One region of the Streptomyces sp. NPDC096311 genome, then DNA from elsewhere that is predicted to be linked to it. Evidence: riboswitches for the same ligand, from Rfam matches in the RefSeq annotation. Region 1 holds a riboswitch; the other holds the start of a gene.

Region 1 (7,360 bases):
TTTCCAGCGTCGCCGTGGAGTTGTTGAGCGTGATGAAGTGAAGTCCGGGGACTCCCTCGTCCTGCAGCCTCGCGCAGAACTCCGTCGCGAACTCGATCCCAATGGAGCGTACAGCCGCCGGATCGTCTTTGGCTGTGAGGATCCGCTCTTTCAGGACGTCCGGGAACGAAGCGTTGCTGAGCTTCGGAAGTCGTTCCAGCATCTTCACACTCGTCACCGGCATGACTTCCGGGATGACCGGTGTCGTACAGCCGGCCGCCACCACCCGGTCACGCAGGCGAAGATACGACTCGGGCTGGAAGAACATCTGGGTGATCGCGTAGTCCGCGCCGGCCCGGCACTTGTCGACGAAGTGCGCGACGTCCATGTCCCAGTCCGCGGAGCGGGGGTGCATCTCGGGGAAGGCGGCGACGCCGACACAGAAGTCGCCGGACTCCTTGATGAGACGGACGAGTTCGGCGGCGTAGGTCAGGCCCTGGGGGTGCGAGACCCACTCGCCCATCGGGTCGCCGGGCGGGTCGCCGCGGACCGCGAGCATGTTCCGGATGCCGGCGTCGGCGTACTGGCCGATGATGTTGCGCAGTTCGGCGATGGAGTGGTTGACCGCGGTGAGGTGGGCGACCGGGGTGAGCGTCGTGTCGGCGACGATCTGCTCGGTCTCCTTGACCGTGCCCGCGCGCGTCGAGCCACCGGCACCGTAGGTGACAGAGACGAAGTCGGGGGCGACGGCCTCGACGCGACGCAGCGCGTTCCACAGGTTCCGCTCGCCCTTGGGGGTTTTCGGCGCGGAGAACTCGAACGAGTACGTCGCCTTGCCGGTGGCGAGCATGTCACGCACGGTGCGTGCGCGATCAGTCCTGGTGGAAGCAGATCCGAGGGCCATACCCGCAGGTTAGTCAGGGGGCGGCGGTCTCCCAACCGAACCGACGTCAATTGTCCGATTTGTCGACTTCTTGTCCACCCCTCGGACACCTGTTGGGACAACCGGTCCGATCGTCATCGACCATCGACGCGCCCGTGGGCACGGCCTGTACCTGACGCGGCCGCCCCTTACGCCTGACGCAGCCGCTTCGCGAATTCTCCCGCCGCCGCGCCGGGATCCGCCGCCTCGGTGATCGCCCGTACGACGACGACGCGGCGGGCGCCCGCCTCCAGGACCTCGTCGAGGTTGCCGAGGTCGATGCCGCCGATGGCGAACCAGGGGCGGTCGGTGACGAGCGAGGCCGTGTAACGGACCAGGCCGAGGCCTGGGGCGTGGCGGCCGGGCTTGGTGGGGGTGGGCCAGCAGGGACCCGTGCAGAAGTAGTCCACGCCGTCCTGGGCGGCGGCCGCCGCGGCCTCGGACTCGGCGTGCGTGGAGCGGCCGATCAGGACCTCGTCGCCGAGGATCGCGCGGGCGGCGGGGACCGGCAGGTCACCCTGGCCCAGGTGGAGTACGTCGGCGCCGATGGCGTGGGCGACGTCTGCCCGGTCGTTGACCGCGAGGAGCTTGCCGTGGCGGGCGCAGGCGTCCGCGAAGACCTGGAGGTGCTCCAGTTCCTCGGCGGCCTCCATGCCCTTGTCGCGCAGCTGCACGATGTCGACGCCGCCGGTCAGGACCGCGTCCAGGAAGTCGGCGAGGTCCCCCTGACGCCTGCGGGCGTCCGTGCAGAGATAGACGCGGGCGTCGGCGAGGCGGGTGCGGGCGGCGTTCTCGGGCATGCGTGTGTCCCCCGTGGTGCGGTGCGTACGGATGTCGTACGCACCCTACGGACGTGGTGCGGTGCGTACGGACCGCGGCGGCCGGGGTGGTCCGGGGCCGGCCGTGGTCCGTACGCCGGAGGGTCGGTCGAATCAGACGGCGAGCGCCTGGGCGCGGCGCTTCACCTCCGTGCCGCGATTCTCGCTCAGAGCCTGCGCGGGGGTGCCGGGCAGGCTCGGGTCGGGGGTGAAGAGCCACTCGAGCATCTCTTCGTCGGAGAAGCCGTCGTCCCGCAGGAGCGTCAAGGTGCCGGTCAGGCCCTTGACGACCTTCTGCTCGTTCCCGTCGATGAAGGCGGCGGGGACGTGCAGCGCGCGGTTGTCACCACGGCGTACGGCGATCAGCTGGCCCTCCTTGACCAACTGCCGGACGCGGGTCACCTCGACGCCGAGCTGTTCGGCGATGTCGGGGAGGGTGAGCCAGGCGGGGACGAGAGCATCGATCTTTGCGTCAATCTCGGTCACGGGACAAGCCTGCCATCCCGGACTGACACTCGGTACCCGAGCGCCCCCCGGACCGCCGTCCGGGCGACGCAGACCGGGCGGTCATGCCGTGGCGTCCTTCAGAGGGCGGGAAGGGTCGGCCAGGACGTCCGGATGCATGGGCATGCCCGCCTCGATGAGGCGGCGGCCCTGGGCCAGGTCACGGGGACGCCCCACGGCCAGCAGGGCGATGAGGCGGCTCTCGCGGAGCCAGCACACCGTCCAGGCCGCGCCCGACGGGTCGCCCCGCCAGATGGTCGTATCGGCGGGGGTGTGATGGCCGACGTACTGGACGAAGCGGCCGAACTGCTCGGACCAGAAGTACGGGACCGGGTCGTAGGCCGCCGGGGCCTCGCCGATGATGTTCGCCGCGACCGTGCGCGGCGCCTGGAGGGCGTTGTCCCAGTGGTGGACGAGGAGGCGCTGCTCGTAGCGGCCCGACGGGAAGGAGGCGCAGTCGCCGACCGCGTAGACGTCCGGCACGGAGGTACGCAGGTGGTTGTCGGCGACCACTTCGCGGTGGGCACCGAGCTCGATGCCGGAGCCGGCCAGCCAGGCGGTGGCGGGGCGCGCGCCGATGCCGACGACCACGGCGCCCGCCGGCACCCTCGTGCCGTCGTCAAGGATCACCGCGCCGGGCTCGACGCGCTCCACACGCGCGTGGGTGCGCAGCGACGCCCCGCTGTCCGCGTACCAGGCGGTCATCGGCGCGGCCACCTCCGCGGGCAGCGCGCCGGCCAGCGGCCGGTCGGCGGCCTCGACGACCGTGACCGCGCACCCGGCCTCACGTGCCGCCGTCGCGAACTCCGCACCGATCCAGCCCGCCCCGACGACCACGATGTCGTGCTGCTGGGCGAGCACGGGGCGCAGCCGCTCGGCGTCGTCCAGGGTCCGCAGCAGATGGACGCCGGGAACGCCCTCGGCGCCCGGCAGCTGGATCGGTTCCGCGCCGGTCGCGAGGACCAGGACGTCGTAGGGCACCGGTCCTGCCTCGGTGTCCAGCTCATGGTCCGCGGGGCGCACGCCCAGCGCCTCGCAGCCGAGCCGCAGTTCGATGTCCAGCGCCTCGAAGTCGATGTCGAAGGCGGAGCCCTCGGCCTTGCCGAGCAGCACCGCCTTGGACAGGGGTGGCCGGTCGTACGGCTGGTGCGGCTCGGCGCCGATCAGCGTCACATTCCCGGTGAATCCCTGTTCCCGCAGGGCGACCGCCGTCTGTACGCCGGCCATGCCCGCGCCCACGATGACGACCCGCCGTGCCGTACGCACCTGTGCCCGCGTCTGCTCGCTCACCTGATCACCATAGACAACTGACAATCTGTCAGTCAGGGGACGTGCGCAGTGACCTGTTCCACAACGCTCGTACCGCTTCCGTCCTGGGACTCCCACTCCCAGGTCTCCTCCAGGCGCAACCGTCCGTCGGGCAGCTCCACGACCACGGACACGCAGTGGCCCGACGAGGTGCTGCCGTCGTGCTTCAGCTGCACGTAACGGAAGTCGAGGCGGTCGCCCTCCCGCGTCCCCACGAGGTGACCGCGTACGACGTCCCCGCCCGCGTACTCGGCCCAGATCTCGCCGTCCTTCTCGTGGTACGTGAACCGGGTGCGCGTACCGACCTGCCCGGGGGCCTGGTCGGCGACCGGGGCGAGGACCAGGCCGTCGAGCGTACGGGCCATGGGCGGAGGCTCCCTTACTGAGACATACGGCAGCGGCTAGGGTGGCCAACGTAAAGCACTCGCGGGAGCCCGGACGCACCGGGCTGAGAGGGAGGCTGGCGGCCTCCGACCGTACGAACCTGATCCGGGTCATGCCGGCGAAGGGAGGGGCTGGACGCCCATGTCGCCTACGCGTACACCTGCACGTTCCTCGGATGCGCCGTCATCGGACGCACGTGCGTCAGACGTCCTCGTCATCGGGGGCGGGATCATCGGTCTGGTGACCGCCTGGCGGGCCGCGCAGCGCGGGTTCACCGTCGCGGTCGTGGACCCCGAGCCGGGCGGCGGGGCGGCACGGGTGGCCGCCGGAATGCTCGCCGCCGTCACCGAGCTGCACTACGGCGAGCAGACCCTGCTGGGCCTGAACCTCGCCTCCGCGCGCCGCTATCCCGACTTCGCCGCCGAACTCACCGAGGCGAGCGGCCAGGACCTCGGCTACCGCCGGTGCGGCACGCTGGCCGTCGCGCTGGACGCCGACGACCGGGCTCACCTGCGCGAACTGCACGCCTTGCAACACCGCTCGGGGCTCGAATCGGAGTGGCTCAGCGGCCGGGAGTGCCGCCGTCTGGAGCCCATGCTCGCGCCGGGCGTGCGCGGCGGGCTGCGGGTCGACGGCGACCACCAGATCGACCCGCGCCGGCTCGCGAAGGCCCTGGTCACGGCGTGTGAGCGAGCCGGAGTGGAGTTCCACCGGACGTGGGCGGAGCGCTTGACCGTCGTACGGGACCGGGCCGCCGGGGTCGTCACGACGGGCGGTGAACGGCTGGCGGCGGGACAGGTGGTGCTCGCCGCCGGGAGCCTCAGCGGAAAGCTCCCGGGCGTGCCTGCCGACGTACTGCCGCCCGTACGGCCCGTGAAGGGTCAGGTGCTGCGGCTGACCGTGCCGAAGCGGTACGCGCCGTTCCTGAGCCGGACCGTGCGGGCCGTGGTCCGCGGCAGCCAGGTCTACCTGGTGCCGCGGGAGAACGGTGAGCTCGTCGTGGGCGCCACCAGCGAGGAGCTGGGCTGGGACACGACGGTGACCGCGGGCGGGGTCTACGAGCTGCTGCGCGACGCCCACGAGCTGGTGCCCGGGATCACCGAGCTGCCGCTCACCGAGACGCGCGCGGGCCTGCGGCCCGGGTCGCCCGACAACGCGCCGCTGCTCGGCCCGACCGCGCTCGACGGGCTGCTGCTGGCCACCGGGCACTACCGCAACGGCGTGCTGCTCACGCCCGTCACCGGGGACGCCATGGCGCACGCCCTGACCACCGGCGAGCTCCCGGAAGAGGCCCGCCCCTTCACCCCCGGGCGCTTCAGCGCCGCACTCACGGAGCAGACCGTATGAACATCTTCGTCAACGGAGAGCGACGGCTCGTCGCCGCCGACACGGCCCTCGACGCGCTCGTCGCCACCCTCACCGTCGCGCCGTCCGGCGTCGCCGCCGCGCTCAACGAAACCGTCGTCCCGCGCACGCAGTGGTCGTCCACGGCCCTCTCCGAGGGAGACCGCGTCGAAGTCCTCACCGCAGTCCAAGGAGGCTGAACCATGGCCGACGATCCGTTTGTCCTCGGAGGTACGTCCTTCTCGTCCCGGCTGATCATGGGGACGGGGGGTGCGCCCAGCCTCGACGTCCTGGAGCGGTCGCTCGTGGCGTCCGGCACGGAGCTGACGACGGTCGCGATGCGGCGGGTGAATCCCGCGGCGCACGGCTCGGTGCTGTCCGTGCTCGACAAGCTGGGCATCCGGGTGCTGCCGAACACGGCGGGGTGTTTCACCGCGGGCGAGGCCGTGCTGACCGCGCGGCTCGCGCGGGAGGCGCTCGGTACGGAGCTGGTCAAGCTGGAGGTCATCGCCGACGAGCGGACCCTGCTGCCGGATCCGATCGAGTTGCTGGACGCCGCCGAGACGCTGGTCGACGACGGGTTCACCGTGCTGCCGTACACCAACGACGATCCCGTGCTCGCGCGGAAGCTGGAGGACGTGGGGTGCGCGGCGGTCATGCCGCTCGGGTCGCCCATCGGGTCCGGTCTCGGCATCCGCAACCCGCACAACTTCCAGCTGATCGTGGAGCACGCGCGTGTGCCGGTGATTCTGGACGCGGGGGCCGGTACGGCGTCGGATGCGGCGTTCGCGATGGAGCTGGGGTGTGCGGGCGTCATGCTGGCGTCGGCCGTGACCCGGGCCCAGGAGCCGGTGCTGATGGCCGAGGGTATGAAGCACGCGGTGGAAGCCGGGCGGCTCGCGTGGCGTGCGGGGCGGATTCCTCGGCGGCACTTCGCCTCCGCGTCGTCTCCTGCGGAGGGGCTGGCGCGGTTGGATCCTGAGCGGCCCGCTTTCTAGGTACCTGGCGTCTGTGTTTTTTCTCCCGCCCGCGCACCGCCCGTTTCCAGTCGGCTGGAAAGTGTGCGTCGCCTGTGGGGGGCGGGGTGCCGTTGGCGGCTGGGGGGTGGCGGGGCAGGCTGCCTTACCTTCCCTGTGCACGGCATGTGGACCGGATCGATCAAGCGTGCGAGATCCGTCACAGGTCGGCTGCAGTCCCGCTCCGGAATTGGCCGGAAGGGTGGGGGTGACAGTGGCGGCTCGTAGACTCGCCTGCGTGGATACGACCCTTCAGGACCCGCTTGTCGGGCAAGTGCTCGACGGCCGCTACCGCGTCGACGCACGGATCGCAGTCGGCGGGATGGCCACGGTCTACCGGGCCCTGGACACCCGCCTCGACCGCGTACTCGCGCTCAAGGTGATGCACCCGACGCTGGCCGCCGACGGCTCGTTCGTCGAGCGGTTCATCCGGGAGGCCAAGTCGGTGGCCCGGCTCGCGCACCCCAACGTGGTGCAGGTCTTCGACCAGGGCGCGGACGGGTCGTACGTCTATCTGGCCATGGAGTACGTCGCCGGCTGCACCCTGCGTGACGTGCTGCGCGAGCGCGGGGCGCTGCAGCCGCGGGCAGCCCTGGACGTCCTGGAGCCGGTGCTCGCCGCGCTCGGCGCCGCGCACCGCGCCGGGTTCGTGCACCGCGACATGAAGCCGGAGAACGTCCTGATAGGGGACGACGGCCGGGTCAAGGTGGCCGACTTCGGCCTCGTCCGAGCCGTGGACACCGTCACGAACACGACAGGGGCCGTCCTTGGCACCGTGTCGTACCTCGCCCCCGAGCAGATCGAGAACGGCACCGCGGACACCCGCGTCGACGTCTACGCCTGCGGGGTCGTCCTCTACGAGATGCTCACCGGCGGCAAGCCGCACTCAGGGGACTCCCCCGCCCAGGTGCTCTACCAGCACCTGCACGCGGATGTGCCGCCGCCCTCGGCCGCCGTGCCCTCGATGCCCTACGTCCTGGACGAGCTGGTCGCCTCGGCGACCGCCCGCAACCCCGAGGTGCGCCCGCACGACGCGGTGGCGCTGCTCGGCCAGGTCCTCCAGGCGCGGGCCGGCCTCACCGCCG
Region 2 (7,360 bases), on a different contig from region 1:
CAATTCGGGCGAAAACCGTGGTGAACAGGGCTCCTGCTCCGATTCACCACCCCTGGGTCATCACATGGCGCGATCCGCATTCCTATGATGGGCCCACGACACCGCGGGCCGCTGCGACCAGGCAGTCCGAACCGGTGCAGATGCGGCGCGATGGTGGTGGAGGGGTCGATGACTCAGGGGGCCGGTCAGGGACCCGAGGCGGTGCGGACGGAGACGTTGCGCGACTTCCGGGTGCCCGCGTACATCCACGAGACCGGTCCGTACCCGCCGAGCGCAGCTCCCGGCGAGGCGGCCGGAGTCGGCGAGGAGCCCGAGGGCTACACGCCCACCCGGCGCGACCTGCCCGTCATCAACCGGGGCGACACGGTGCAGGTCGCCATGGACCCCGCCGCCGTGGCGGCCTCCCAGCCCGCCGACGGGCCGGGACCGCTGTACGTCGTGGGCGACGTGCACGGCTACCTCGACCAGCTGGTCGCCGCGCTCCAGGAGCAGGGCCTCCTCGACGCCGCGGGCAACTGGTCCGCCGGGACCGCGCGCCTGTGGTTCCTCGGCGACTTCACCGACCGCGGCCCCGACGGCATCGGCGTGATCGACCTCGTGATGCGGCTGTCCGCCGAGGCGGCCGCGGTCGGCGGCTACTGCAAGGCGCTCATGGGCAACCACGAGCTGCTGCTGCTCGGCGCCAAGCGGTTCGGCGACACCCCCGTCAACTCCGGCGCGGGCACCGCCACCTTCCAGGCCGCTTGGCTGCTCAACGGCGGCCAGAAGACCGACATGGACCGCCTCCAGGACCACCACCTGCAGTGGATGGCCCGCCTGGACGCCATGGAGCAGGTCGACGGGCACCTCCTCGTGCACTCCGACACCACCGCCTACCTCGACTACGGCGACTCGATCGAGGCGGTCAACGACACCATCCGAGAAACCCTCACGCGCAACGACGCGGACGAGTGCTGGGACCTCTTCCGGAAGTTCACCAGACGCTTCGCCTTCCGCGACGAGGGTGGCGCCGAGGCGGCGCTGTCGCTGCTGGACACCTACGGTGGCACCCGTGTCGTCCATGGCCACAGCCCCATCCCGTACCTCCTGGGCGAGGTCGGCTCGGAGGACGGCGAGGACGCCGCGGGCCCCGTGGTCGAGGGACCACATCTTTACGCCGACGGACTGGCCATCGCGATGGACGGCGGAGTGACCATGGCCGGAAAACTGCTGGTCCAGCAACTGCCCCTGGATAGCTGAGGGTTCTTCGGGCAGGCGTCCCCCACGAAGGACAGCGCTGGCCAGGGGGCAATTTCTGGAAACCCCCTGTCACGGCGTGCCGTCACCGCTCTACCATCGGCTTATCCGTAGCAGGCTCCCCTCCGTTTCTGCCCGACGGCTCGTCAGCGTGCGAGCCACCAGCCCTACGGAGCATCGGGGGATGCACATGAACAGCGTTCCGCAGCACCTGCTGAGCGAGGACCGCCAGGAATACGAGCGGATCCTCGATGAGGCGCTGCGCTCCGCCCCACACCGCCCGGAACTCGCCGCTGTCGGCCAGCGGCTCAATGCCGAACAGCTGCGCACCATGGCGCTCAACGCCACCGCACTCATCACGGTGGCCGCGGCGACCGAGTACGCGCACTACGTGAAGGTCCGCGAGGAACTGCGCCGCCCGGCGCCGTCCACCCCAACCGTGAGCGAAGGAGCGGGCTCCGCGGAGTCCGGCGCGACCGCGATGGGGCTCGCCGCCACCATGGGCGAGGTCACCGAGACCGCCGGAGCCGGCGCGATCGCCGTCGTCGCGGTGCTCGCGCCCGTCCTCGCCGGAACAGCCGCGGCGATCTTCCTGCTCGTGGGATTCATCCTGAAGGTCCTCACCCCCGAGCTGGCGTTCGCCCAGACCCTGCTGACCACCGGGTGGGTCTTCGGCGCGGTCACGGCGGCCGCAATCCTGGTCGCCGCGGTCGGGCTGCTGCTCACCGCTCTGCGCAACGGCTCGTCCTCGCTCCAGGCCGGAGCACCCGGCGAGCTCAACGCGGAGGTGGCCCGGGCCAGGGAAGCCTGGCGCGAGGCCCTGCTGGAGCGCGGCATCATGCCGTTCCTCCGGGAGGCCCTCACCGACCCGGGCACGGCGGCACTGACCCGTCCGTCACCGACACCGACCACCGGCCGCATGCCGCACCTCGGCTACAACCGGCCGGGGTTCAGCAGCCCCGACGGCGGCCCCGCGGCGGGTCCGCGCCCGAGCTTCACCAGCCCGGACTTCACCAGCCCGGACTTCGGGGGGCCCGAGCATCAGCCGGAGTGACACCCGGCGGGCCGACACCGGGGTGACGGGAACGAGGGGCCTGCGCCGATACGGCGCGGGCCCTTTTGCCGCTGCCCGCCCCTTCACCGGCGCCCGCCTCGCTCGTCCCGCCCGTCCCGCTCGTACGGTCCCGGCGCGCCCCGTCAGATGATGCCGAGCCCCCGGGCGGCCCTCATCCAAGCTGGGAACTGGGAAAGCAGCCGGTCGTACAACTCCGGGTCCGGTACGCCGCTGATGTCGTCCACCGCGAAGAACCCCACGTTGTCGACGCGCCGACCGGGCAGCGTGTCGAACCGCTCCAGCACGCCGTAGTTCGACCGCCCCAGGCCCACGAACTGCCAGAAGATCGGCTCCTCCACCGCGTCCCTCAGCTCCTGCTCGATCTCCTTGTTCCGGTAGACACCTCCGTCGGAGAAGAACAACACCAGCGTGGGATCGACAGCCGGGTGCTCTCGTACATACGTACGCACCTCGGCGATCGCCTTCTGCTCCTCGTTCTGGATACCGACCGACCGCATGTCCACCTGCCCCGGCAGCAGGCCCTTCCGCGGCTTCTTGCTCCGCCGGAACAGGCTCAGCTCACCGACGCGGACATGGAGCTGCAGCCACTCGGGCAGCTCGCCCGGACTCAGGTCCGGCAGCCGGGCGGCATGGGAGGCGAACGTCCACGCCTGCATCACCCCGTCGTCGTCCAACTGCGCCGCCACCGCGGCCATCCGCTCCACCACATCGGCCACGACGCCCTTCGAGTACAGGAACGACATGGAACCGGAGGCGTCGAGGATCAACACGACGCGCGCCGTGACCCCCTCCGCACCGTGCTTCCGCAGGCTGACCGCCACCTGCTCCTTGCGCAACGAGAGCCGCTTGCGCATGTCCACCGGCAACCGCTCCTCGCCCTTGCTGAGACGCGGAGAGGAAGCCGGGGACACTGGGGATACCGGAGATGCCGGGGGTGCCGGCGGGGCGCCCGCAGCGCTGGAAGCGGCTGTCCGTGAGCCCGTCGGCGGGAGCGCGGTCGAAACCGCCGGTGTGCCCCCGGACGAAACCGCCGACTCCGGCCCGGGCGCACCGGCCCCGCCGGACTCCACGCTGATACCGAAGTCGGTGGCGAGACCGGCCAGCCCGGACGCATACCCCTGCCCGACCGCCCGGAACTTCCACTGCCCTCCCCGCAGATACAGCTCGCCCCCGATGAACGCCGTCTCCGTCGTGGCCTCCATCTCGAAGCGCGCGATCTCCTGCTGAGTCCCGGCATCGAGCAGCCGCAGCGTCAGTCCGGACAGCCCGCCGAAGGTGCCACCATCGGCCGAGGCGCACAGGACGACCCGCTCGATCTCCGGTTCCAGGGCATGCAGGTCCACCTCGACGGTGTCCGTCGTGGCAGCGCCGTCCCGCTGCTTCCCGAGATGCCGTACGGCGCCGGAGGCGTGCTGCGGCTGGTTGTAGAAGACGAAGTCCCCGTCGTCCCGCACGCGTCCGCCCTGGCCAAGCAGCAGCGCCGAGGCATCCGCGTCCGGCGCGCCGGCTCCTCCTCTCCAGCCGAGCACGGCCCGCACCGTCCCGGCGGCGACGGGAAGGTTGGCGCCCTTGCTCATGGATGTCGATGTCATGGGCCCAGTCTGCCGAGAGAACGCGGCCCGGGAGCCGTTCGTTGCGCCTGATGTACGCGGCGAACGGCTCCGGGCACGAGTGCGCGTGCGTGCGAATCAGTCCGCGAGCGGCAGATAGACCCGGTTGCCCGCGGCGGCGAACTCCCGAGACTTCTGCAGCATCCCCTCGGCGACCTCTTCAGCCGACGCCCCCGCGGCTGCCGTACCGCCGAACTGCTCGGTGATGCTCTGGCTGATCTTCATCGAGCAGAACTTCGGGCCGCACATGGAGCAGAAGTGCGCCGTCTTGGCGGGTTCGGCCGGCAGGGTCTCGTCGTGGAACTCCCGTGCCGTGTCCGGGTCGAGGGCCAGGTTGAACTGGTCCTCCCACCGGAACTCGAAGCGGGCGTCGGACAGCGCGTCGTCCCATTCCTGTGCACCTGGGTGCCCCTTGGCGAGGTCGGCTGCGTGGGCGGCGATCTTGTAGGTGATGACGCCGGTCTTGACGTCGTCACGATTGGGCAGGCCCAAGTGCTCCTTGGGCGTGACATAGCAGAGCATGGCCGTGCCCCACCAGGCGATCATCGCGGCACCGATGCCGGAGGTGATGTGGTCGTACGCCGGCGCGACGTCCGTCGTCAGCGGGCCGAGCGTATAGAACGGAGCTTCATCACAGATCTCCTGCTGAAGGTCGATATTCTCCTTGATCTTGTGCATCGGGACATGTCCCGGGCCCTCGATCATCGTCTGTACGTGAAAACGCTTCGCGATCGTGTTGAGTTCCCCGAGCGTCCTCAACTCCGCGAACTGAGCCGCGTCGTTGGCGTCCGCGATCGACCCGGGCCGCAGCCCGTCGCCGAGCGAGTACGTGACGTCGTACGCCGCGAGGATCTCGCAGAGTTCCTCGAAGTTCTCGTAGAGGAACGATTCCTTGTGGTGCGCGAGGCACCAGGCCGCCATGATCGAGCCGCCGCGCGAGACGATGCCGGTCTTGCGGTTCGCGGTGAGCGGCACGTACGGCAGCCGCACGCCCGCGTGGACCGTCATGTAGTCCACGCCCTGCTCGGCCTGCTCGACGACCGTGTCCTTGTAGATCTCCCAGGTCAGCTCCTCGGCGCGGCCGTCCACCTTCTCCAGAGCCTGGTAGAGCGGCACCGTGCCGATGGGGACAGGGGAGTTGCGCAGGACCCATTCCCGCGTGGTGTGGATATTGCGGCCGGTGGACAGGTCCATGACCGTGTCCGCGCCCCAGCGGGTCGCCCAGGTCATCTTCTCGACCTCCTCCTCGATGGAGGAGGTGACGGCGGAGTTGCCGATGTTGGCGTTGACCTTCACCAGGAACCGCTTGCCGATGATCATCGGCTCGATCTCCGGGTGGTTGACGTTCGCGGGCAGCACCGCGCGACCGGCGGCGATCTCCTCGCGTACGACCTCGGGGTCGACGTTCTCGCGGACCGCCACGAACTCCATCTCGGGCGTGATCTCGCCCCGCCGGGCGTACGCGAGCTGCGTGACCGCCTCTCCGGGACGGCCTCGACGCGGCTGGCGCGGCCGCCCCGGGAAGACCGCGTCGAGGTTGCGCAGGCCCCCGCGCGGTGAGGTGTGCTTGATTCCGTCGTCCTCGGGACGGACGGGACGGCCCGCGTACTCCTCGGTGTCACCGCGGGCGATGATCCAGTTCTCGCGCAGTGGCGCGAGGCCCCTGCGCACGTCGGTGTCGACGATCGGATCGGTGTACGGGCCGGAGGTGTCGTACAGCGTGACGGACTGCCCGTTGGTGAGGTGCACTTGACGGACCGGCACCCGCAGATCGGGGCGCGAACCCCCGACGTATCCCTTGTGCCAGCCGATGGACTTCCCGGCCTCCCGCGGCTGTTCGCCCTCGGGCGCGGCAGGCGCCTCGCCCATCTGGCTGGAGGCAGGCGTGCGTACGTCCTTGTTGGTCATGAGACCTACTCCCTACGCCGGCATTACCCGGTAACAGGTTCGGCGGTCGACGCAGCGGATTCCGTCTGCCGATGTCCCTTGTGAAACATCACTCGTTCCACGTGAAACATCGCTAAGACGGAGGTCAGCGCCCTCTCAGCCCGGTGCTCCGAGCTCCCGCGTGTGCAAAGGTGACTCCACGCTAGCGTCATATCTGGCGCGGTGAACAGAGGGCCCTCGCCGTTCTTGCGATGATCGGTCGGTGACCACAACGCAGCAGCCCCCGTTCCCGCCGTCCGAGCCGCCGCGCCGACGCGGTCCCGGAGACGGCTATGGGCCTGGTTCCGGAGACGGCCGCGGGCACGGGCCGGGTGGTGGCCCCGGCCCCGGTCCAGGAGTCGGGCATGGGCACGGACCGGGTGAGGGACACGGGCACGGCCCCGGGGGCGGACACGGACATGGATCCGGGTCTGGGGACGGGCCTGGGAAGGGACCTGGACCGGGGAACGGGCACGGCCCTGGAGACGGGCACGGGTCTGGGGAAGGGCACGGGTCTGGGCACTCGCACAGTCACAGCCATGGGCCCGCCACGCCCGTCTCCAAGCATCTGCGCAAGGTCATCGCGGCCATCCTGATCCCCTTCGCCGCCGCGGTCGTTGTAGGTCTCGCGGTGCTCTGGCCCGGTGGCGCCCCTTCCCACGAACGCACCGGCGTCGGCTTCGACCGACAGACCCAGCAGGCCACGGTCACCAAGGTCGACAAGGTCAGCTGCAAGTCCGTGAACGCGTCGGGGGAGACCTCGACCGGCGACACGTCCACCGCCGAGGGCTCCTCCGCGCAACAAGAGGCGACGGGCGACTGCAAAAAGGCGACGATCCGGATCGACACCGGCAAGGACAAGAACCGCACGTTCACGGAGATCATCCAGCCTGACCAGTCACGGCAGTTGCACGAGGGCGAGAAGGTCGTGGCCGCCTACGAGCCCTCCGCGCCCAGGGACCTGCAGTACTCGGTCACCGATGTGAACCGGAAGTTCCCGATGGCGCTGCTCGCCGGGATCTTCGCGCTGGCCGTCGTGGTGGTGGGCCGGATGCGCGGTGTCATGGCGCTGGTAGCACTGGCCATCAGCTTCGTGATCCTGACCTTCTTCATCCTGCCCGCGATCCTTCAGGGCTCGAATCCGCTGGTCGTGGCCGTAGTCGGGGCGAGCGCGATCATGCTGATCGCGCTCTACATGTGCCATGGCCTCTCGGCCCGTACGTCCGTGGCGGTGCTGGGGACCCTGCTCTCCCTGGTGCTGATCGGCATCCTCGGCTCGGAGTTCATCGGCTGGGCGGCGCTGACCGGCAACACTGACGACAACACCGGTCTGATCCATGGCCTGTATCCGTCCATCGACATGAGCGGTCTGCTGCTCGCGGGCGTCATCATCGGTTCGCTCGGTGTGCTTGACGATGTGACGGTGACGCAAACCTCGGCGGTCTGGGAACTGCACGAGGCCAGCCCGACGATGGGCTGGCGCGATCTGTACCGTGCGGGCATCCGGATCGGC

Evidence for each region. A riboswitch is a leader RNA that binds a small molecule or an ion and turns the genes downstream of it on or off. The one in region 1 is predicted to bind thiamine pyrophosphate.
Region 2: another riboswitch for thiamine pyrophosphate. It lies ahead of thiC (phosphomethylpyrimidine synthase ThiC); the one in region 1 lies ahead of thiO (glycine oxidase ThiO).

The regions. Positions count from the first base shown of each region.
Region 1 is NZ_JBIWFN010000002.1:3,712-11,071, forward strand. It holds gene metF (methylenetetrahydrofolate reductase [NAD(P)H]) at 1-883, opposite strand, end outside; gene thiE (thiamine phosphate synthase) at 1,051-1,701, opposite strand; gene ACIRA5_RS04605 (Rv2175c family DNA-binding protein) at 1,834-2,205, opposite strand; gene ACIRA5_RS04610 (NAD(P)/FAD-dependent oxidoreductase) at 2,287-3,513, opposite strand; gene ACIRA5_RS04615 (hypothetical protein) at 3,546-3,896, opposite strand; TPP riboswitch at 3,948-4,059, shown strand; gene thiO (glycine oxidase ThiO) at 4,057-5,262, shown strand; gene thiS (sulfur carrier protein ThiS) at 5,259-5,459, shown strand; gene ACIRA5_RS04630 (thiazole synthase) at 5,463-6,257, shown strand; gene pknB (Stk1 family PASTA domain-containing Ser/Thr kinase) at 6,514-7,360, shown strand, end outside.
Region 2 is NZ_JBIWFN010000022.1:95,379-102,738, reverse strand. It holds gene ACIRA5_RS41735 (metallophosphoesterase) at 169-1,239, shown strand; gene ACIRA5_RS41730 (hypothetical protein) at 1,421-2,290, shown strand; gene ACIRA5_RS41725 (VWA domain-containing protein) at 2,434-3,903, opposite strand; gene thiC (phosphomethylpyrimidine synthase ThiC) at 4,000-5,829, opposite strand; TPP riboswitch at 5,822-5,999, opposite strand; gene ACIRA5_RS41715 (YibE/F family protein) at 6,071-7,360, shown strand, end outside.